Regions from separate parts of the Thalassotalea ganghwensis genome, predicted to be linked through region 4. Evidence: predicted binding sites of a transcription regulator. Region 4 holds the regulator's gene; each other region holds the start of a gene.

Region 1 (5,080 bases), on a different contig from region 4:
ACAGGCCATGCTAGCCGAAACACGTGCTGGCAATTGGAGTGCTTACAAAACCAGAGTCAGCAGTTGGGCGACTAGCTATGGCAATGAGTTCACTCAATGGACGCAAGCTTTAGCGAGTGGTTCAGAAAATATTGCACCAACAGCTAATGCCAATGGTCCTTATAATGCGATAGTTAACACCGATATTAGCTTCTCAAGCGCAAATTCGAACGATAGCGATGGCTCAATTATCAGCTATGCATGGGATTTTGGAGATGGTAACAACTCAACCGAGGCAAACCCTACTCATCGCTACAGCCAAGCAGGAACTTACACCGCAACGTTAACGGTAACCGATAATGAAAATAGCACAGGCACCAGCAGCGCTATAGTTACCATAACATCTGACAATACAACGACTGAACTTGATAACAATAGCTCAGTTAGCAATCTATCGGCAAGTGCTGGTCAATGGCTCTACTACACTTTAGCGGTGCCACAAGGAGCAACCGATTTATCGATAGCAACCGCTGGTGGCAATGGTGATGTTGATTTATATACTCAACTCAACAGCCAACCCACAACAAATGCTTATCAATGTCGTCCTTATCTAGCAGGCAATACAGAGTCTTGTACTAATGCTTCTCCACAGGCAGGTGTATGGCATATTGGCCTTTACGCATACAATGATTTTGATGGGGTAACCTTATCCGTTAGCTACACAGATGATAGCACCAGTAACGAAGCGCCAGTAGCGGTCATTAATGGCCCCTATTCAGCAAGTGAAAACCAAGTGATTAATTTCTCAAGTGAAGGCTCTTCAGATACTGACGGCACGATCACCGCATACTTGTGGAACTTTGGTGATGGTAACACGGCAACCGATGCCAACCCCAGCCATAGCTACAGCGGTGCTGGTAATTATACGGTAACGCTAACCGTTACCGATAACTTGGGTAGTAACCATAGTGTTAACACAACTGCACAAATTAGCGCGGTTAATCAAGCACCAATTGTTGAAATAAACGGACCTTACACTGGTGAACAAAACATCGCCATTAACTTTAATAGCAACGGCTCTTATGACGCTGATGGCACTATTGCTAGCTACTTATGGAACTTTGGCGATGGCTCAACAAGCTCACAAGCAAACCCTACGCATAGCTATAATACCTCCGGTAGTTACACGGTTAGCTTAACGGTCACCGATAATGAAGGGCTTACCAATAGTACGACAACCACAGCAACCATTAGTGGTGATGAAATTGTCACACTTACCAATGGTAGTAGCCTTAACATCAGTGGTCAGCAAAACCAGCAGTCAATGTTTCAATTTGATGTGCCAGCCAATGCCACTAACTTATCGTTTAGGATAACAGGCGGAAGCGGTGATGCGGATATTTACGTCAGTTTTGGTGAGCAACCAACATTATCAAGCTACGATTGTCGTCCATACTTACAAGGTAATGAAGAAAGCTGTGAAATCAGTAATATCCAAGCAGGTACTTACTATGTCATGGTTCGAGGCTATAACAGTTACAACACTAACTTAATCGCAAGCCACAACGGTAGCTCGACTAACGTTCCTAATGCATGTTTAAGTCAAGGCGCTGTAACAAGTGGCCGCCTAGAAACCGATACAGCCTACTGTATGGGCACTACAGATCCTATGTGGTTTAGTGTTGCTGGTGCAAATGAACATACATCAATTGCCATAACCATCGCTCATGGAACAGGAAATGCTGCGGTTTTATTTAGCAATTATGGCTGGCCTGATAGCAATAACACTCAAGCAAGCTCTGATAATGCCGGTAATAATGAGTGTATTTACTTAAGCAATTTAAGTGAATACTGGGGTTATATCAAAGTCACAGGTGGTGCAGAGAATGCGAGCATCATTGTTGACTACGACACCGCAGGTTGTCGATAACGACTTTCAGTGAAATAAAGTAAGCAAAGGCAGCACCCATGTTGAGTGCTGCCTTTACACTATCGTTTAATCTACCAATGACCAAACAAGCCATGCAATGAGTTTATTCAGACTACATTAAGATACTCACCGACTTAAAATAACATGGTTTTACTAAGACAAAAGTCTTTAACTTAGCTTAAAGCTTGATCTACCTCATAAAGTTAGCTGATTCACCTGCAAGAACTCTAGTTTTATTCTATGCTTGAGGTAACTCACTGTTTACGAAACATAAGGATAATTTTATGAGCAAATTGGTATATCTTGTTGGAATTGATGGAACTGAATGGTCTGAACGCGCTACTGAGCGCGCAGTAAACTTAGCCAAAGACACCGGCGCTAGTGTTAAGCTTGTTTACGTATTACAAACTCCCAACATTCACCCTTATGCCATCGAAGGAATCGTTCCACCACCATTTGACGATAAACAAGAAGAAAAATTTGCACAAGAGCATGTCATAGCTCCTTTGATGAAAAAATTTGCCGATGATGGTGTAAAACTTGAAAGTCAATTATCGTGGGGAGACCCAGTAGATGTTATTCACAAACTTGAAAAGCAAGAGCATGCCAACATGGTCTTCCTAGGTCGACGAGGCCGTTCGACCATAGGCGATTTATTACTTGGCAGTGTTGCCAATAAACTCGCTCATCATTGCGGCGTACCTATCGTATTAGTACCCTAATAAGCCAAAATCATTTAAAAAAGCAATGGCAATTATTTACTCGATGCCGTTGCTTTTTACTTCAAATTTCTTCTTTTAATGTAAACCCAACAAATAGAAACTACTCACTATTCTATTGTAGCTTTTCGTTTGGGGCTGTCGTACTATCAAGATCTTCTGCTAACGCTCTCGTATATTATCTTAGTCGCATTTTCTCGATAACTGGCTCGACGTGATAATTAAGGACTCGATATGGAATATCTTGCGCTGATCTTATTTATATTTTCAACATCAGGCACTCCAGGCCCCAACAACGTCATGATTTTAACGTCCGGCGTTAATCATGGTATACGCTTAAGTCTACCTCATGTCATGGGTGTTAATGTCGGGTTTACGCTAATGATCATCTTAGTTGGCATGGGAATAATGCAAATTTTTGTCCAGTGGCCAGTACTCCATCAAGTGATCCAGGTTATCGGGATACTATATTTAGTCTATTTAGCTTTCAAGATAGCAACGATGGACGTTAATGCTAATCAGGTTGATAAGAAAAAGCCTTTTAGCTTTTTACAAGCGGCACTCTTCCAATGGGTCAACCCTAAAGCTTGGGTAATTGCCTTAAGTGCATTGGTTGCATTTTCAAATACAACGAATAACGTTTGGCAACAGTTACTTACTATTGCAGGCTTTTATTTTGTTTTTGGTTTACCTTGTTCTTTTGCATGGCTATTTGCTGGCAAATGGCTACAAAACATTTTAACCAAAAGTTATTACATCAAAGCGTTTAATATCTCAATGGCAATCTTGCTGCTAGCATCCTTATACCCGCTGGTCACAGAGGCGATTACGACATACCAAGCCTAGAAAATATTTTTGTAATTACCAAAAATATTAAAACTTTTTCAGGTTTTTAGACGACACTATTGAATAGTGCCATTTTTTAAATATGAGGAATTGCTAATGAGACTATATTTGGTATTGATCGCTTTATTGCCTTTCACCAGCGTGTGGGCAAATACATTACTAATCTCTAACGTTAATGTCGTTGATGTTAAAAAAGGAATGATACTTCCTGCAAAAGATGTTCTTATCAGCGATGGTAAAATCATTAATATTGCGACAAACATATCAGTAGCTAATCAAACCGAAGTCGTTAATGGTAATGGACGTTACCTTATACCTGGCTTATGGGATATGCATGCTCATTTGCAAGATTTAGGCGAAAGTTCCCTAAACCAGTTTCTTTATTATGGTGTCACGCAAGTCAGGGATATGGGGGGCGATCCAACCCTTTTATTGAATTACAAAAATCAAATCAATAATCAAACACGAATCGGTCCTGATATCTATAGCGCATTGTATATGATTGGCAGTCCACGCTTTGCCGATATTATGCAAAAGTTTATGCCAAGTGATGATTGGCAAGCAGAGCAAAAGCGCCGCATCATCGTAGGCGATAAAGCGCAAGCAACAGCTGCTGTTGATAAGATAAAAAACGCTGGCGGCGACTTCGTGAAACTTCATTGGAATCATAATAAAGAAACCTTAACAGCTATTATCCAACGTGCTGAACAACTCGGCTTAGATGTCGTTGGCCACGATCCTGGCCCTAATATCTCGTTAATCGATATTGCCAAATCCGGTCTTCGTAGTTATGAACATGTTGACGGTGATTTTTTTTACAAGTTATCTCAACTCAGCGATGAAGAATTTACACAAACGGTCAATGCCTTAAAAGCTAATGATCTGCATATTTCGTCGACTTTGGTGATGTGGACAGCATTTACTCGACTCGCGGCAATTGAAGACAAAGCACAAGCGGCTGAAATATTAGCAAAACACCCTGATGGTCTCAAAGTAGATGACAAGTTAGTCACCTTTTGGAAAAAAATTATTCCTACTTTCGGGCCGAGGTTAATTACATGGGAGCTGGTCGATAACGATATTCACTATTTAAAAACCCTTTACGAAGCTGGAGTCAATATACTCGCCTCAACCGACTCTGGAATTCCAGGTTTATATCCCGGCTACTCACTTATCGAAGAGCTTTTGTTATTGCAAGAAAAAGTCGGCGTAACACCAGCCGATGCTTTAAAAATGGCAACATTAGATGCCGCAAGATTTTTGCATGCCGATAGTAAGTACGGCTCTGTTGAAATAGGGAAGATAGCTAACCTTGTTTTACTGGATGAAAATCCACTCTCCTCCGTGAAAGCACTATATCAAGTATCTGATGTGATTAAACATGGTAAACACTATCAAAGAGCTGCCTTAATCAATTGATGAGTAACTTTAAATTGAACGAATAAAAAACACCGCCTCAGCGGTGTTTTTTATTCGTTCAGTTTTAGATTACATCAACGCTATACCTGTCGTCGGTTAGTAACCGAGTGTTGCACTCTTCGCCACAATACAACCATGCTTGCCAACAGCAACCAGCTAAAATTAACCGCGCCGCCCGACGACTTTT
Region 2 (5,080 bases), on a different contig from region 4:
AAAAGTAGGGAGATAGTAGACTTAAACCCACGCCATAATCAGAAATAGCGGAATCACTAATGATTTCGTGTGTCGTGGAAGTTAGGATTAGAAAACTCAAAGAAAAGTGGGGAGATAGTAGACTTAAACCCACGCCATGATCAGAAATAGCGGAATCACAAATGATTTCGTGTGTCGTGGAAAATAGGATTAAAAAACTCAAAGAAAAGTGGAGTGATAGTAGACTTAAACCCACGCCAAAACAGAAATAGCGGAATCACAAATGATTTCGTGTGTTTTGAAAAATAGGATTATAAAACTCAAAGGAAAGTGGGGTGGCATATGGGACTTAAATCCACGCCAAAACAGAAATAGCGGAATCACAAATGATTTCGTGTGTCGTGGAAAATAGGATTAAAAAACTCAAAGAAAAGTGGGGTGATAGTAGACTTAAACTCACGCCAGAACAGAAATAGCGGAATCACAAATGATGACGGTAGTCGTGACATGTTAGTGACGTTGATGTACTAATAAAAAAATAGAGGAAAAGTGGGGTGGCATATGGGACTTGAACCCACGACAACCGGAATCACAATCCGGGGCTCTACCAACTGAGCTAATGCCACCACTGAAAGGTATTCAATAAATGTGTATTTATTGAAGAGCGCGAATTCTAAAGTATTTACCTAGCTTTTGACAAGCGCTATTTTTCAAAAACGGGTAATTACGGTTAAAATAATAAGTATCTTGGTTAAAAAGTGAATGATTATGTCTTTGGATAAGCTTTCCGCCCAATTAAAAGAACACTCAGCGCAATCGATGCCCCCAGTAGAGCTTTGGGACCCGCCTTATTGTGGAGAAATGGATATACGAATCGCCAATGATGGCACTTGGTTTTATAACGGCACACCTTTTAAGCGCATGGCGTTGGTTAAGCTTTTCGCGTCAGTGCTGAAATATGAAAAGGGTGATTACTTTCTGGTGACCCCTGTTGAAAAAGTTAAAATTACTGTCGATGATGCACCATTGCTATTAACTCAATGGCAATTACAACAAGCCAATGGACAAAGTGTTATTGGCGCCAGTACTAATTTAGATGATAGTTTTTTTATTGGTGAAGAGCACCCGGTAAGTCAAAACCAGCAAGGAGAGCTTTATGTGGTGGTCAGAAGAAATTTGAACGCCAAAGTACATCGAAATGTATACTATCAGTGGGTTGAACTAGGTAAAGAAACTAAGACAGATAATGGAATAGAGTTACTGGTAACCAGCGGGGATTACCAGTTTAGTTTAGGCCGATTAGACTAGTAAAACGTTTAAGATTCATTTTGGCCTCAGCCCCAAGATCTTAACGAAAGGGGCAAAGGTTATGTTGAATACTAACGGCATTAGCATTCGCTCATTTGGAATAACCAAACGTCGCCCATGCTGCTTCGCACTTATCAAAAACAGCCTACTGCAGAAAAAAAAGGTTAACAAACCCTAAATAACTCTTGAAAAGCGTTGTTGATTAATATGTTTTTGCATGTAAGCGTCAAAGGTCATGCAAATATTACGTATTAGTAATCGGGCGCGTTGGCTTACCGCTATAAAGTTTTCACTGTTTTCGACGAGTTCATCGTCTATAAAGCAGTTTAGTAGCGGTAATTCGTCCGCAAAATAGTCATTAAAATTGATATCGTATTTTTTATTAATGAGCTCTTTATCTAAATAGTAATTACACATTAATTGTTTAATGACGTCGCCACGGATAATATCGTCATGGGTCAAACTAATGCCTTTTTCTAGGGCATGTCCACAATTATCAAGCGCTCGATAGTAATGACGTAGTTCTTTAACATTTTGTGAATAACTATTGCCGATTGCACTGATAGATGAAACACCTAAGCCGAGTAGGTCGCAATGCCCATGAGTCGTATAGCCTTGGAAATTTCGGTGTAGATGCCCTTCACGTTGTGCAATGGCAAGTTCATCATCAGGCTTAGCAAAATGATCCATACCAATGAATTCATAGCCATAGCCGCATAGCAGCTCGATGGCTAGTTTCATTAACGCGAATTTTTCTAAACCGTCAGGTAGCCACTCGTCTTTTAGTTTGCGTTGAGCGGCAAATCTGCTCGGTAAATGGGCGTAGCTGAATAGTGAAATTCGGTCGACATCCATTTTATAGGCTTGCTCGATGGTTTTACCAAAGGTTTCTAACGTTTGGTGAGGAAGACCATAAATAAGGTCAACATTAATTGATTTGAAACCGACTTTTTTCGCGTGCGCAATAAATTCAGCAATAAATGCCGTAGATTGTTCGCGATTGATTGCTTGTTGTACTTTAGCATCGATGTCTTGTACACCTATACTTAGGCGATTAAAACCTAGCTGGTGTAAATGATCGGCAAGCGAGAGCTCAATCTCACGCGGATCAATTTCTATACTCATTTCAACCTTATTAGCAAAACTAAAATGTTTTTTCACAAGCGTCACTAAACGGTCAATTTGAGCTTTGGTTAAAAAACTTGGTGTACCGCCACCCCAATGCATTTGTGTGACCGTATATTCTTTAAATAGTGGCGCTTTCGCGATGATTTCTTTGGCTAAGTAGTCTAAGTAATCGTCCGCTTTATCTCGGTGTCTGGTGACAATTTTATTGCAACCACAGTAATAACAAAGACTGTGGCAAAAAGGGATATGAATATAAAGTGATAGTTCTCTGTTAGCGGATTGCTTGACGGCATTAAGCAAATCGTCATGGTTAAAGCTATCATTAAACTCGAGCGCGGTAGGATATGAGGTGTAACGTGGTCCACTGGTATTATATTTATTCAGTATGCTTCGGTTAAAAAATTGCTCGGTTTTCATTATTACCCTTAACTATTCAAACTTACGACTAACCGATGGCATTATACGTGGGTTTAGTTGATTCATTGTTGATCTTGCGCAAAGTTAGATTAATACGCGCTATAGAAAACGCCAGCTTTAACACTGGCGTTTGAATCTTTGTGTTGGACAAATTCGACTATTGCGAAGCAATAGTTGTCTCAGCGCTAAAGGGTTGCGCTATTGTCTTGTTGAGCATAAACGTGACGAGGAAGTAAAGTAGCATCATTACCTATTCGCGTATTAAAGACGTTAAAACCACTTGAAATATAAGGGCTCCAGCCCAACGGATTTTAACCCCTGATGGGCAGCTATTAGGCATGCTACGGTCGACAAATTACACTTCACCTAAACTAGTTACTAACGCAATACCTGCTTGTTCAGTTTGCTGATAGCACGTGCAAATTACTGTAAAATGACATTACTGTAGCAAAGGTGCTTTTAGTGCTTGCTTCTAAGTAATGATAGTTTATCTAACGCAAATTGATATAACAGGTCGAGTTCTTTTACGATATCAGGGGTTAATCGTGCCTCTGCTTTTGTCCGTTCTAGGTCAAACTTCATGCGCTCTTGTTTGGCTAACTTTTTTCGTTCTTCCAATATTGGCATGTGCTTTATTGCATGGTACAGCTCAAAAATACTCGGAAATTCTCGCTCGAGTTGATCAATGCTTTTCAGTGAGTCTAGCAAAACACTGATACGCCAACATCCTTCACTGTAATCGCACTGTTCCTCTTTCATCGCTTTAACAATAATAACAACACTATCAAAAATTTTTTTATCATGTTGCTGATGAGCGCGCTCTGCTTCAACCATTGCCTGTTGTTGCATTTTTGTTTGCGCGCGTAACTGCATTAATAATTGTCCGGCGTAAAACGATAAGCCAGCAACAATAACGACAGCGATTACTAGAAAAATTTCGATGTTATTTTCAATCATTACGACTCATAATCTGATAGGTTAGTTTTGTCTAATTTATCCCATAAGGCTTCTTCGTCTAGGGCATCACTTTGCTCAACATCTAGTGCTTCTTCTTGATCAAGCCCGAGTTGTTCGCTGATTGCCTGATGACGTTCCATTTTTTCGTTAAAATAATCAACCTCATCTTCAGTTAAAATGATATCGTCTTCTTGTTTACTTAATATCTCTTGAAGTTTGCTATCGTTTTCAATTGCTTCTAGTTCTTGATGTAGCTCATTTTGATTATCTACTACACGGATCGCCGCTAAAGGTTTTTCTTCAACTTTTTTCTTGGCAGGAGTTTTCGTCTTCGCTTTTGTGGTATTTAGCTCATTACCAAGCACAATCGGTTTTTTGCTACCTATTCTCGGATCTTTATTCGTTTTTGCTGAAGGTTGGTTTTTATTTGTTTTTAGCGCTTCTTTTTGGCGATTACCAGACACCTTACCTTTGTGTTTTTTCGGTTTTTTATCCGCTACATTGGCAATTTTTTTGTCATCCTTGCTGGCACTCAGAGGTGCTAAGCCAGGCTTTCTTGATTTTTTCTTACGAGTCATAGTGAACAGTCAAATGATGAAATTAGTACTTATTTTACGTTAATTTCTTAAGGAAGCCAAAGAATAGCATGGGTAGGGAGAAATCTTATTAGGACAGAAAGAAAAAACGATGGCATAGCCATCGTTCTAGGAGAATATAATTGTAATACATGAAGCAATTATTGTTAGTTCCAAATTCTTAATGGGTTATCCTAACCTCGTTTCATCGTCCCTATGATCTCTGACAGTTATCCAGTATTGTTATTAGTGCATTCCTAGCGATAATTTTTTGTTTTCGGTCTTCCTAACACTTTTTTGGGCTATCCGTATGTCCTCCAGGACTAATATGTTAATGATCTTCCTGAGTGTAGCTAATCATCCATATTCGAATAAAGTGTATTTATGTGCAAATACGTTGAGCTTTCCGTGCGTATTTATGTCCTTTTTCTTTCGTTGTCTTAAACAACTGCCCCATACTTTACTTCACTGAGCGCATAGAGCAAGTTAAAAATTAATCGATATTAATAAAATTATATTCGAAATTCTATAACGCTCTGTATTGGTTGTTTATTTTATCGAAAGAAAACATTTCTTTGAGAAGAATAAAAATCAAAAATGGCAAATGTCTTACAGGTTTTATGGCTAAAATCTCGCAAATGGAGAACTAAAACAAGTTACGATATCATTCGTACTAAATTTTGTTTCGTTTTTTTGATAATTATCGACCTAACTGG
Region 3 (5,080 bases), 120 kb from region 4:
TTTCTGAACAATCGGTTGCTGCTTGCTTTAATTTCACCCACGAGAGTGAACAAGAAACGATCTTTAAAGCGACCAAACAATATGAACGAGCCCTACGTTACTATGTTGCTGGTTTAACATATGCAGGATCACGCTATGCCTTTTTTACCATAGGCAGTGTTATTGCATTTACCGCTTCTAGTTATGTAAATGTGAGAGGATTTCCTAAACGTAGTGCAGGAGAAGATTTTTATTTGCTCAATAAACTGGCGAAGCAAGGACAAGTGGCATGGCTTAAAGACAGTGTTGTTCGCTTAGAGGCTAGGCTTTCAGATCGCGTTCCATTTGGCACTGGGCCTGCAGTAAGTGAAATTATCAGACAAACACAAGAAGGTTCGCGATACTGTTATTATCATCCCCAATTATTTGTGGAATTAAAGTCACTATTATTAGCCTTTGAGGATTTAGTGCATCAATTTGATAATTATAACGTTTGGTTTAACCAATTAAGCGATATAAACCAACAAGCGTTAACATTTTTAGCATTTGAGCTATTCTTCGATAAACAAAGTCATGGTAATGCGAAACAATTCAGCCAACAATTGAAGGTATGGTTTGATGCGTTTAAAACGTTGAAATATCTTCACTATTTACGTGATAATTTTTTTGAAAATATTCCTCTTGAGCAAGCAATTGCAACAGCCAATTTTCAAGTTGATTAGATAAAGTAACTCAAGATCAACAACCCCAAGATCAACAACCCCAAGATCAACAAACCCTATGCTAAACAGGTTATCGTTGAAAACACTTAGGTTTGATTCACTTCAACAAGGTAAAAAAGACAATCATTTGTGGCGATCTCTTTCTTGGTTGTTGCCATAAAAATTTTCATGTCTTTACGACAAATCAATTGATTATCCCGTAAGGTAAAAAATTCATTGATTACATCTTCATTGTTAGCATTTCTTAACGTGAGGTTCGCTAAACCTTTGTCGTCTAACCAGCCAAGCATTTGATCTTTATAAATATTGCCAAAATTAAATTGTTCAATATTTTTCAATAACGAGACGCCGGTCTCTCCTTCGTCATGAGCTACAAACCATAAATCGACGTTGGGTTTTATTTTTAATCGCAATGGTTGATAAACGATATCTAATATGGGTTTTGGGTGACAGCGGTGAATATCTTCACATTCTAGCAGTTGACAAATGCCTTGAAACGCAGCTTCATGAGCTTGTTCATCTTGAGCGCCGCCACATTCAATCGTAACGATAGGGCAGCCAAAGTTTTGCTCCATTAACGCGCCTAGTTGAATACCTGAAAGAATAATGGTTTTACAAAAGAATGCACTAAGCGCCAATATTTCAGGCGTTATCACTGGACTCACTGCAAAAGCAGGGCTAGAGCCAGAAGTGTTGTGCATGTCGATGACTAATTCAGGAGATACTTCCCTTATTAATTTTTTAATAATATTTGCTCTTAAAAAGTAACCTTGATTTGAGTCATTGTTAAAGCATCTATTAATGTCTAAACCATCGGGTAAATATCGATGACTAAACAAAGGAAATTTGCTTGCAGCTTCAACAGAGCAGATAATAAAACGAATATTGGTTTGGGGGATACTAAAGCTATCTTTGTTGGTTAACCATCGATGAAGCGCAATTAAGCCAGAAGGTTCGTTGCCGTGTAAAAGTGTCGCAATTACACGCCATTTGTTAGTTTCCTTTCCTGTTACGTCAATGACGGTCATGGTGCTTAACGATAGCAAAAATTGTTGATAATCTGCTTTAAGCGCAAGTTTATCAGGGTCCCTTAAATAGGCGACTTCGCTAAAATCTAACTCCATATACTTTCCCATTCAATAATCGATTTACCCGTTTGATAATGCGCTAAATAGTTTTTAACTAATTGTTCGCTAGCTTGCTGTTTGTTCATACTTTTTTCTAAATGAGCCATGGTGTTTTTTTGCCATATGGCTCCGGTAATTTGCTTATCAAGTCGTTTTTCTATTAACGATAAGTAAAAACTTGCTTCTTTATGACTAATACCAATTTTAGTTAAACCAATGAGTGCAACAGGTAATAATGATCTAAGGACATCAGTTATTGCGGTTTCCTTTGGCTGAAACGCATTGTTTAACGGCCACAATATTTTCGCATTAAGGCCATGTTGAGCTGCGCGATAAAAATTATATTCTGCAAAGTTAAAAGGTATTTTTGCAATATAATCGTCGATATTATCAGCCAACCCTGAAGCTAGACCAATAGCTAGCGCAGCATTCGCTATCATATCTATGTGACTTGGCCCCGCAGGAATTGCTCTAAACTCAATTCTGATATGACCGTTGCCTTCACTTGAATATACGGGACGATGCCAAGGCCATATCGTTCCAAGGTGTAGTGAAAGCTCTTTAAACTTTGGTAAATGTTGATCAGTGTGGTCTTCGTCATAGATGACAGGGAGAACGGGGGGATATAAGGAAACCGCTTCAATAAAAAACTCATCAATGCTTTTTCTTAGCCAACCGTGTCCAAAGTTCACTCTAGTTGGAACTTTCCATTGAAATTCATTGTGTTGTCTAATATCCAATGATTGCTTAAATAATGCTATTCTGGTTTCATCCCATAACCTTTGTTGCAAAAAAATGGGGGAGTTTGCGCCAATAGCAGTTATTAATGGTAAGGTCAGTTGTGCAGCGTTAAAGGTATTCACCAATAATTCGGGTGTTGTCATCAAGTGGACTTGAAAAGAGGTATTAGCGCCTTCTGCACAAATATCACTGAAATTTACTGAAAGTGACTCATCACCCTTTACATTGACATGAAAATCTTCGCCTCGTTGCTCGCTAAAGTACTGTGCCATTGTATGGTAGCGCGGTACATTCGTCATACATTTGGTCGTCAGTAGCTCCTTTGTTAAGGTCGGTAAAATACCTATCGGCAAAATATCAATATTTATTGTTTGCGCTTGCTCTTGCAATAGCGCGGTTTTTTCATCAATTTCTTGTTGAAGAGCAGTGAGTGGATTATCCAATAAATTAAAGGCGCTTAGATTAATTTCCAAATTATATTGATTAAGTTCGTGTTGCATTTGAGGATCATTAATTTGATCAAGTAAGCGCTGATTTGAAAGACTAGCGTGACCTTTCTTATCAATTAAATAAAGCTCTAACTCAGCACCTATTTTTAGTGGCTCATTACCAAAATCCGGCTGACGACATATTGATTTTAAGCATTCAACTTGTTCAAACAGCTTTTGTTGAAAGGTCGCATAATCATTAGCGGTGAAATGCGTTTGCGTGATATCTTGCCCCATAAATGGTGATCCCTTTGTTAAGCTCGCCTTAGCATGTCATACTCTATTGGTACAAGTTGTTGACTAAGGTCAATAAAAATTGTTTTTATGCATTATTTTTAACCATAGGTTGTTATTGGTCGAAATAAAAGGAAGTACTGTTAGTTATGAATACAATAGTTGGTGAAGTACTTAATCAAATAGAGCAAATAATCTTAGGTAAGCCTAAGCAAATAAAGCTAGCGGTCGCCTGTTTGTTTGCGAAAGGACATCTGTTGATTGAAGATTTACCAGGAATGGGCAAAACAACGTTGGCTCATGCATTAGCTGCTACCTTAGGTTTAAGTTATCAGCGCACGCAATTTACCAGTGATTTATTACCAGCAGACGTTATTGGTGTATCAGTTTTTGATAAAGACTCTGGCAAGTTTACGCTTCATCAAGGTCCCATTTTTAATCAATTGGTATTAGCCGATGAAATTAATAGAGCGAGTCCTAAAACACAGAGTGCGCTACTTGAAGCAATGGAAGAGAATAGGGTCAGTATTGATGGCAATACTTATGAACTACCACAACCTTTTTTCGTGATAGCGACACAAAATCCACAGTTTCATTCTGGTACATATGCGCTTCCCGAGTCACAACTTGATCGTTTTATGATGCGTTTATCGCTTGGCTTTCCGAGTATCGAGGCTGAAAAAAAAATATTAGCTAATAGCTTTGGAGCGATTGATTATTCAACGCTTCCTACGCTAATTTCATCTGAGCAGCTTATTGAAATACAGCAAGTAGTTCAGAAAATTCACGTTTCTGAGCATGTTCTCGATTACGTCGTTCGCTTGTTGCGGGCAACAAGAACAAAAGAAGTGGAAGTCATGCCGCTTTCACCGCGCGCCGGAAAATCGTTATTGTCGGCAGCAAAGGCTTTTGCCTACATTGAAGGGCGCGATTATGTCTTACCTGAAGATATTCAAGCGGTATTTATCGCTTGTTGTCAACATAGATTATCGTCGCTATATGATGTCGGCGCAGATGATGCCAATAATATATCTGAACATATCTTAGCATCTGTTGATGTGTTAAGCGCGCATTAAGGATAAAGGTAATGTCTGTGGTAAGCACTGCAATCAATCATTGGATTAATACCAAGTTTGAAAAGTGGTTAGCTAAGCAGTTACCAGCGTCATCAAAGCAAACGCTGAAAAGGAACAATATTTTTATTTTACCGACTCGTTTTGGTTACGCTTATCTATTTTTCGCAACCTTGATGTTTATCCTTGGCACGAATTATCAAAATAACCTCATTATTTTAGTTAGCTTTATTTTAGCCAGTTGCTTTGTCACAGCGATGATACAAAGCTATCGAAACCTTGCTCACTTGCAACTCGCCTTAAACAATTCATTAGTGACCGGCTTTTGTGATGAAAAGTTATTCTTGCCTATCAATCTAAAAAGCGCTGGCAAGAAGTTCAAGTTATTCTTCTCACTGTCAAAAAACGCAATGGTTTGCGTGGATTTGATTAATGAGCAAGCAGAAGTCATGGTACCCTTAATGTATCAACAAAGGGGAATTCATCGCTTGCCGCGAGTTATTGTCAGTACAATTTACCCTTTTGGTTTATTTAAGGTTTGGACCCAATTAAATTTTGGCGTAAGCGCCTTAATATATCCCAAACCGATAAAACCCCCTGGAGACTTTGTTAACGCTTTTTTATCAAATGAAAGTCGTGATGCTTCAGATACCAACAAACAACAAATCGTTACTGAACGAGAGGGTATAGATGATTTTGCTGAGCTAAAAAGATAT
Region 4 (5,080 bases):
GCAAAGTTGTCTGTTTCAGGCCGATACACCGAAACACCGTTGTCTATAGTACCAACCCAGATTTTTCCATCTGCTGCGCTCCACAGACTGTAGATAAAATTACCCGCTATGGAATCTGCCTGATTTGGCTCATGTAAGTATTTTTTTAAGTCGTAGCCATCAAATCGATACAAGCCTTCCTGACTACCCAGCCAGATAAACCCGGACTTATCTTGGACCATTGCGGTGCAACAGGAGGGCACATCAGCATCCTCCGCGACAAGCTGAAAGTTCAATTCGCCTAGCTCAAATAAGTTGCTTTTAATATTTTCCGTCGAATAAGCACAGACATGCCAACACCATATAGTGAAAAATAAAAGAGACCGTGAATAGAATGACAATCTTGTTCTCCCAGTCATACGAAGATGTCGTTGATACCTTGCCTAATAATTGTTTTTCACTTATGAGCCTTTATAGAAGCAGTTCTAACGGCATTTCTTCAGTGAAATTGATTACTGTACTTAATTATTGTGCGAATAAGAAAAATTTGCTAGCTCGATTTATCAGAGCCTAGTGCAACTCATAGAAAAGTAGCGGTATTGTTAGCGTAAAATGAGCATAAATCAGTACCATTTGATCTTGTTTCTTAAGAGGAACGTTGCGATTCTGCAATACCTTTTTATCTGTATAGGTATTGTAACCAACTCTTTGGACCTGCGGGGAGCAGAGCTGTTGATTTCATTTTTGATTGATTCTCGAATATTCAACTGGCCTCTTTCTCATTATATTTGCCGTTCGAACAGACTCAACTAGGTAATTTGTTAGGTCCGCTATGGGCGTATAGCCGAAGTAACTATCAATGGTGCCGGCACATACTTCACCGTCAGGCATAACACTCGACCGTCTGCTATTAGTCTCATAGCAGACCTTCCAATTTTTACATATGAGCAGAAATGACGAAACCCAATCCTATAATGTAAATAGCCGATATAAATTATTAGATAGATAGTTAAATAAGATTACTTTTAAAAACGTACACACCGTATATACACAGTGTGTACGTAAATAATGCCTTGCAAAAGCTCTACTGATAAAGCCTATCACTTACTCGCGAATGTACATAGGTTTTACTGTATAGTTAACAATGGCGCTTTTTAATTAAGTATGCTGCTACCTTATCTTAAAAAATCATCGTGCTATAGGTTAGAGACATTAATAATGAGTGACTCATCGATATTGGTTGAGGATACGGTCTCTTTTGAAAAGTCATAAGCTTCTCTTGGTTTACTGCGATCTATCGGCAAGTTTGCAAAATCAAACAGCTCCGTATCTGCTAATTGACTTGGACTGACATTCTTTATCGATTTAAAAACATTTTCGACGCGGCCAGGATTTGTTTTATCCCATTGATTAAGCATACTTTTAATATGTTGTCTTTGGAGGTTTTCCTGTGAACCACAAAGGTTACAAGGAATGATTGGGTATTCTCGTAATTGGGCAAATTCGACTAGATCTTTTTCACGACAGTAGGATAATGGTCTAATAACGGTATTTCGTAAATCATCTGCTCTAAGTTTGGGGGGCATTGCTTTAAGTTTTGCACCAAAAAACATATTAAGAAAGAGTGTTTCAACGATATCGTCCATATGATGACCCAGTGCTATTTTCGTGGCTCCGATCTCTTCAGCAAACGAATACAGTGTTCCTCGCCTTAAACGAGAACATAAACCGCAGGTTGTTTTCCCTTCTGGTACTTTAGCTTTAACGACTGAATATGTATCTTTATCAACGATATAATACGGAATATTTAAGCTTTCAAAGTAATTAGGTAAGACATCGGCTGGAAAGCCCGGTTGCTTCTGATCGAGATTTACGGCTACAACCTTAAAGTTTATTGGTGCAGATTTTTGAAGGCTTAATAGAATATCGAGCATAGCAAAGGAATCTTTACCGCCACTAATAGCGGCCATCACGACATCACCATCTTCGATCATATGATAATCAGCAATAGCCTTACCAACTTTACTTCGAAGTCTTTTTTGTAACTTATTCATTTCAAAAACTTCTTTGCGGTTATCGACTTGATTCATTTTACTTTAACTACCTAGTTTACGTTTATTACACAGCTATATGATAATCGCTGAACTTATTTGATTAAAAATGGCGACATATTATATCGCTTATTTATTTTAGAGGTAAGTTATTTATAAGAGAGTCTAACGCTAAACGACTAGTTTGATGTGTTATTAGGGGCTGTGTAGCAGATAATGTTTGCTAACAGCCCGCGGTACAGATTTGATGTTAATTATTAACTATTGCGCCATTGGTGAAACATAACCTTCAGGCTTCAATGCTAAAACATCACAATTTAGGTTATCGATAACATGCTCGGCGGTATTACCTATTAATGCGGCTGAAATGCCAGTTCTACCAATGGTACCGAGTATGACGAGTTCAGCATCTAATTTTTCAGCTTGATGCTGAATAACCTCTTCAGGAAGACCTTCTTCTACGTGTGTATGAGTGCTGTCTACACCAAATTTTTGTGCATGATTGGCCATCGCAACTTTGTGGTGATTAAGCATCGATTCATTATATTCCCCAGCATTAAATTCAGGAATTTCTATGGCAATATTAACGGGCGTGCCAGGAAATGAGTTCACTAAATGGACATTCGCGTCGATTATTTTTGAAAGGTTAATCGCCTCTTCAGTAATTTTATTGTTTAACGCTTGGTGTTCTTTTTCATCGCTACCAACATGAACAGCGGCTAAAATGTTACCTCCTTTCGGCCAACTATGCTCTTTAACCAGTAATACAGGAGATGGACATTTTCTAATTAAATGCCAATCAGTAGGGGTGAAAATGACCGACTTTAACTTATGGTGTTCATGTGTGCCTTTAAGTACGATGTCAAAGCCTTGGGTTAATACCTGCTCAATAATCGGTTCAAACGGGCGATTATGCCAAACGACTTTAAAATCGATAGTTAGAGAATTTTTTGGTAATGAGGTGATTTTTTCTTGTAACCAAAGTTCCCTGTCCTTGATAACCGTTTGACGCATTGCTTCTCGCTCGTCACTCGATAACATAGTCGTCATTTCGTAGGAAAAATCATAAATGCACATAAATGCGGTAATGGTTGCACCCGTTTTATTAGCTAACTCTACCGCTCGTTCAAGCGCTTTTTGATGCTCAGTGGTTGGATCGATGACGGCTAAAATCTTTTTATACTTTTCCATTTCGTGCCTCTAGCATTACCTGAATCATATAGTGAGTTTTTATACTAATGATATAAGTGTAGTTGTTCAATGATCATGCAGCAAAGAATTGCTGATCATTGTTTTAAATCAAGATATTAGTTGTTGATTTATTATTGATATGTAACTGAAAAATAGTACGCAAGAACTTGCTACTATAGGGATAAAGTTTGTGGAGCGTTTCTGAGCGTGAATATTGCCGCTAAAGTGCGGCAACCTCTTTCAATTTTTCTATATCAAGGATACGAATAAATTTACCTTCAACTTCGATTAATTGGCTTTTGTGAAAACGATTTAATAGTCGGCTAATCGTTTCTACGGTTAAACCAATATAGTTACCGATATCACTGCGTGTCATCGTTAATCTAAATTCTGTTTGCGATAGACCTCGTGCATGGAACCTCATGCTGAGCGATGAAAGAAAGGTTGCCAAACGTTGTTCTGCATTTTTACGATTTAGCAAGGTCAGCATTTCTTGATCAGCCTTAATTTCCGTGCTCATCATTCTCAGAATTTGCTTTTTCAATTTAGGCACAGAGTTTGATAACGCGTCAAGGGTATCGTAAGGAATTTCACACACCATAGATGTTTCTAATGCTTTTGCAAAACTAGGGTGCTTTTCAGCTGCGATTGCATCGAAACCGAGCAAATCTCCAGCCAAATGAAAACCGGTGATTTGTTCTTCACCATGCTCATCAACAGTAAATGTTTTAAAGGTACCTGAACGGATAGCGAATAATGATTGCATCTTCTCTCCGTCACGAAACAATTGTTCGCCTTTATGAATAGGACGCTTGCGGTCAATGATTTGATCAAGCTTTTCAAGTTCTTGATCATTGAGAGTAAAAGGCAGGCATAGCTCACTAATACTACAATTTTGGCAATGAATGTGTTGCTGGCCTGAACATTGACGGTTTTGCATCATAAACTCTAAGAAGATTGTTACACTGGTATATGGAGATGTTATTAGAACATTATGCCAGATGCAATCTTTAACGTAATAATTCCATAAATGATCAATGTAATCGCCATTACTTGACGAAATAGCGTATGAGAGATGAGTTGCCTGAATGATAAAAAACCGACAGAAACACTAAGCAGCGCAGGTAAAGTTCCAATGCCAAACCCCATCATAATTAGCGCGCCTTGCCAAGGATCCGCTGATGCGACTGACCAGGTAAGTGTTGAGTAAACTAGCCCGCACGGTAACCAGCCCCAGAGTGCACCTAATCCAAATGCTTTGGCTAATGAATCGACTGGAAGAAACTTCTTATTGAGTGGTGAAAGGAATTTCCATAATATTTGTCCAACTTTCTCAACTTGAACTAATCCACTGTACCAGCGACCGATATATAGCCCTAAAAGTATTAAGAAGATACCCGATATAAACCTCATTATATTTAACGGAACGCCAAGGTTTTTTGCAGCAAGTGAACCAGTAAAACCAGCGATAAAACCAATGAGGCTATAGCTAATAATTCGGCCAATGTTGTAGTAGAGTGTATAGAAGAACTTCTTTGTGCTAATGCCTTGGTCATTGGGCAAAGCAGCCGTTAACATCGATGAAATACCGCCACACATTGCGATGCAATGACCAGCGCCGAGCAAACCAACAACCAAGCCAGCGAAAAAGTTCATCTCCATTAGGGGATCCTATTGAAAACTAGTGGCGATAGAAGGGGGGAGTTTGACGACAAGTTAAATTTAGCTCCTTTGTTATTCTTTATTTAGGGCATTTTTACTCACTGAGTCAGAATTGGTTTCTGCCTGCGGAATGTCTTGTTCCTGACTATTGGATTTAGGTGGTTTATTTTGTTTGTCCTCTTCAAACAAAATGCTTA

Evidence for each region. Region 4 encodes FNR, which switches genes on or off when oxygen is low (the NO sensors DNR and NnrR bind a similar motif). Its sites were predicted from a motif close to TTGATCTAGATCAA; they were not measured.
Region 1: ACSLUH_RS00315 (universal stress protein) is a predicted target of FNR. The motif match lies at 2,095-2,108, and genes of this name have one in related genera.
Region 2: hemN (oxygen-independent coproporphyrinogen III oxidase) is a predicted target of FNR. The motif match lies at 2,901-2,914, and genes of this name have one in related genera.
Region 3: ACSLUH_RS05500 (glutamate-cysteine ligase family protein) is a predicted target of FNR. The motif match lies at 3,354-3,367, and genes of this name have one in related genera.

What each region holds. Positions count from the first base shown of each region.
Region 1 covers NZ_JBQRUM010000001.1:67,879-72,958, reverse strand. Annotated here, with positions in the region: gene ACSLUH_RS00320 (collagenase) at 1-1,909, shown strand, start outside; gene ACSLUH_RS00315 (universal stress protein) at 2,194-2,631, shown strand; gene ACSLUH_RS00310 (LysE family translocator) at 2,863-3,474, shown strand; gene ACSLUH_RS00305 (amidohydrolase family protein) at 3,571-4,893, shown strand; gene ACSLUH_RS00300 (Ig-like domain-containing protein) at 4,974-5,080, opposite strand, start outside.
Region 2 covers NZ_JBQRUM010000003.1:212,732-217,811, forward strand. Annotated here, with positions in the region: tRNA gene ACSLUH_RS04485 (tRNA-His) at 530-605, opposite strand; gene ACSLUH_RS04490 (DUF1285 domain-containing protein) at 748-1,287, shown strand; gene hemN (oxygen-independent coproporphyrinogen III oxidase) at 1,462-2,832, opposite strand; gene ACSLUH_RS04500 (DUF2489 domain-containing protein) at 3,292-3,789, opposite strand; gene yihI (Der GTPase-activating protein YihI) at 3,789-4,367, opposite strand; gene ACSLUH_RS04510 (alpha/beta fold hydrolase) at 5,065-5,080, opposite strand, start outside.
Region 3 covers NZ_JBQRUM010000004.1:87,128-92,207, reverse strand. Annotated here, with positions in the region: gene ACSLUH_RS05510 (glycosyltransferase family 2 protein) at 1-701, shown strand, start outside; gene ACSLUH_RS05505 (M14 family metallopeptidase) at 788-1,825, opposite strand; gene ACSLUH_RS05500 (glutamate-cysteine ligase family protein) at 1,816-3,294, opposite strand; gene ACSLUH_RS05495 (AAA family ATPase) at 3,441-4,367, shown strand; gene ACSLUH_RS05490 (DUF58 domain-containing protein) at 4,379-5,080, shown strand, end outside.
Region 4 covers NZ_JBQRUM010000004.1:203,729-208,808, reverse strand. Annotated here, with positions in the region: gene ACSLUH_RS06035 (ligand-binding sensor domain-containing protein) at 1-221, opposite strand, end outside; gene ttcA (tRNA 2-thiocytidine(32) synthetase TtcA) at 1,176-2,069, opposite strand; gene uspE (universal stress protein UspE) at 2,292-3,221, opposite strand; gene ACSLUH_RS06020 (fumarate/nitrate reduction transcriptional regulator Fnr) at 3,442-4,161, opposite strand; gene ACSLUH_RS06015 (sulfite exporter TauE/SafE family protein) at 4,206-4,883, opposite strand; gene ccoS (cbb3-type cytochrome oxidase assembly protein CcoS) at 4,956-5,080, opposite strand, start outside.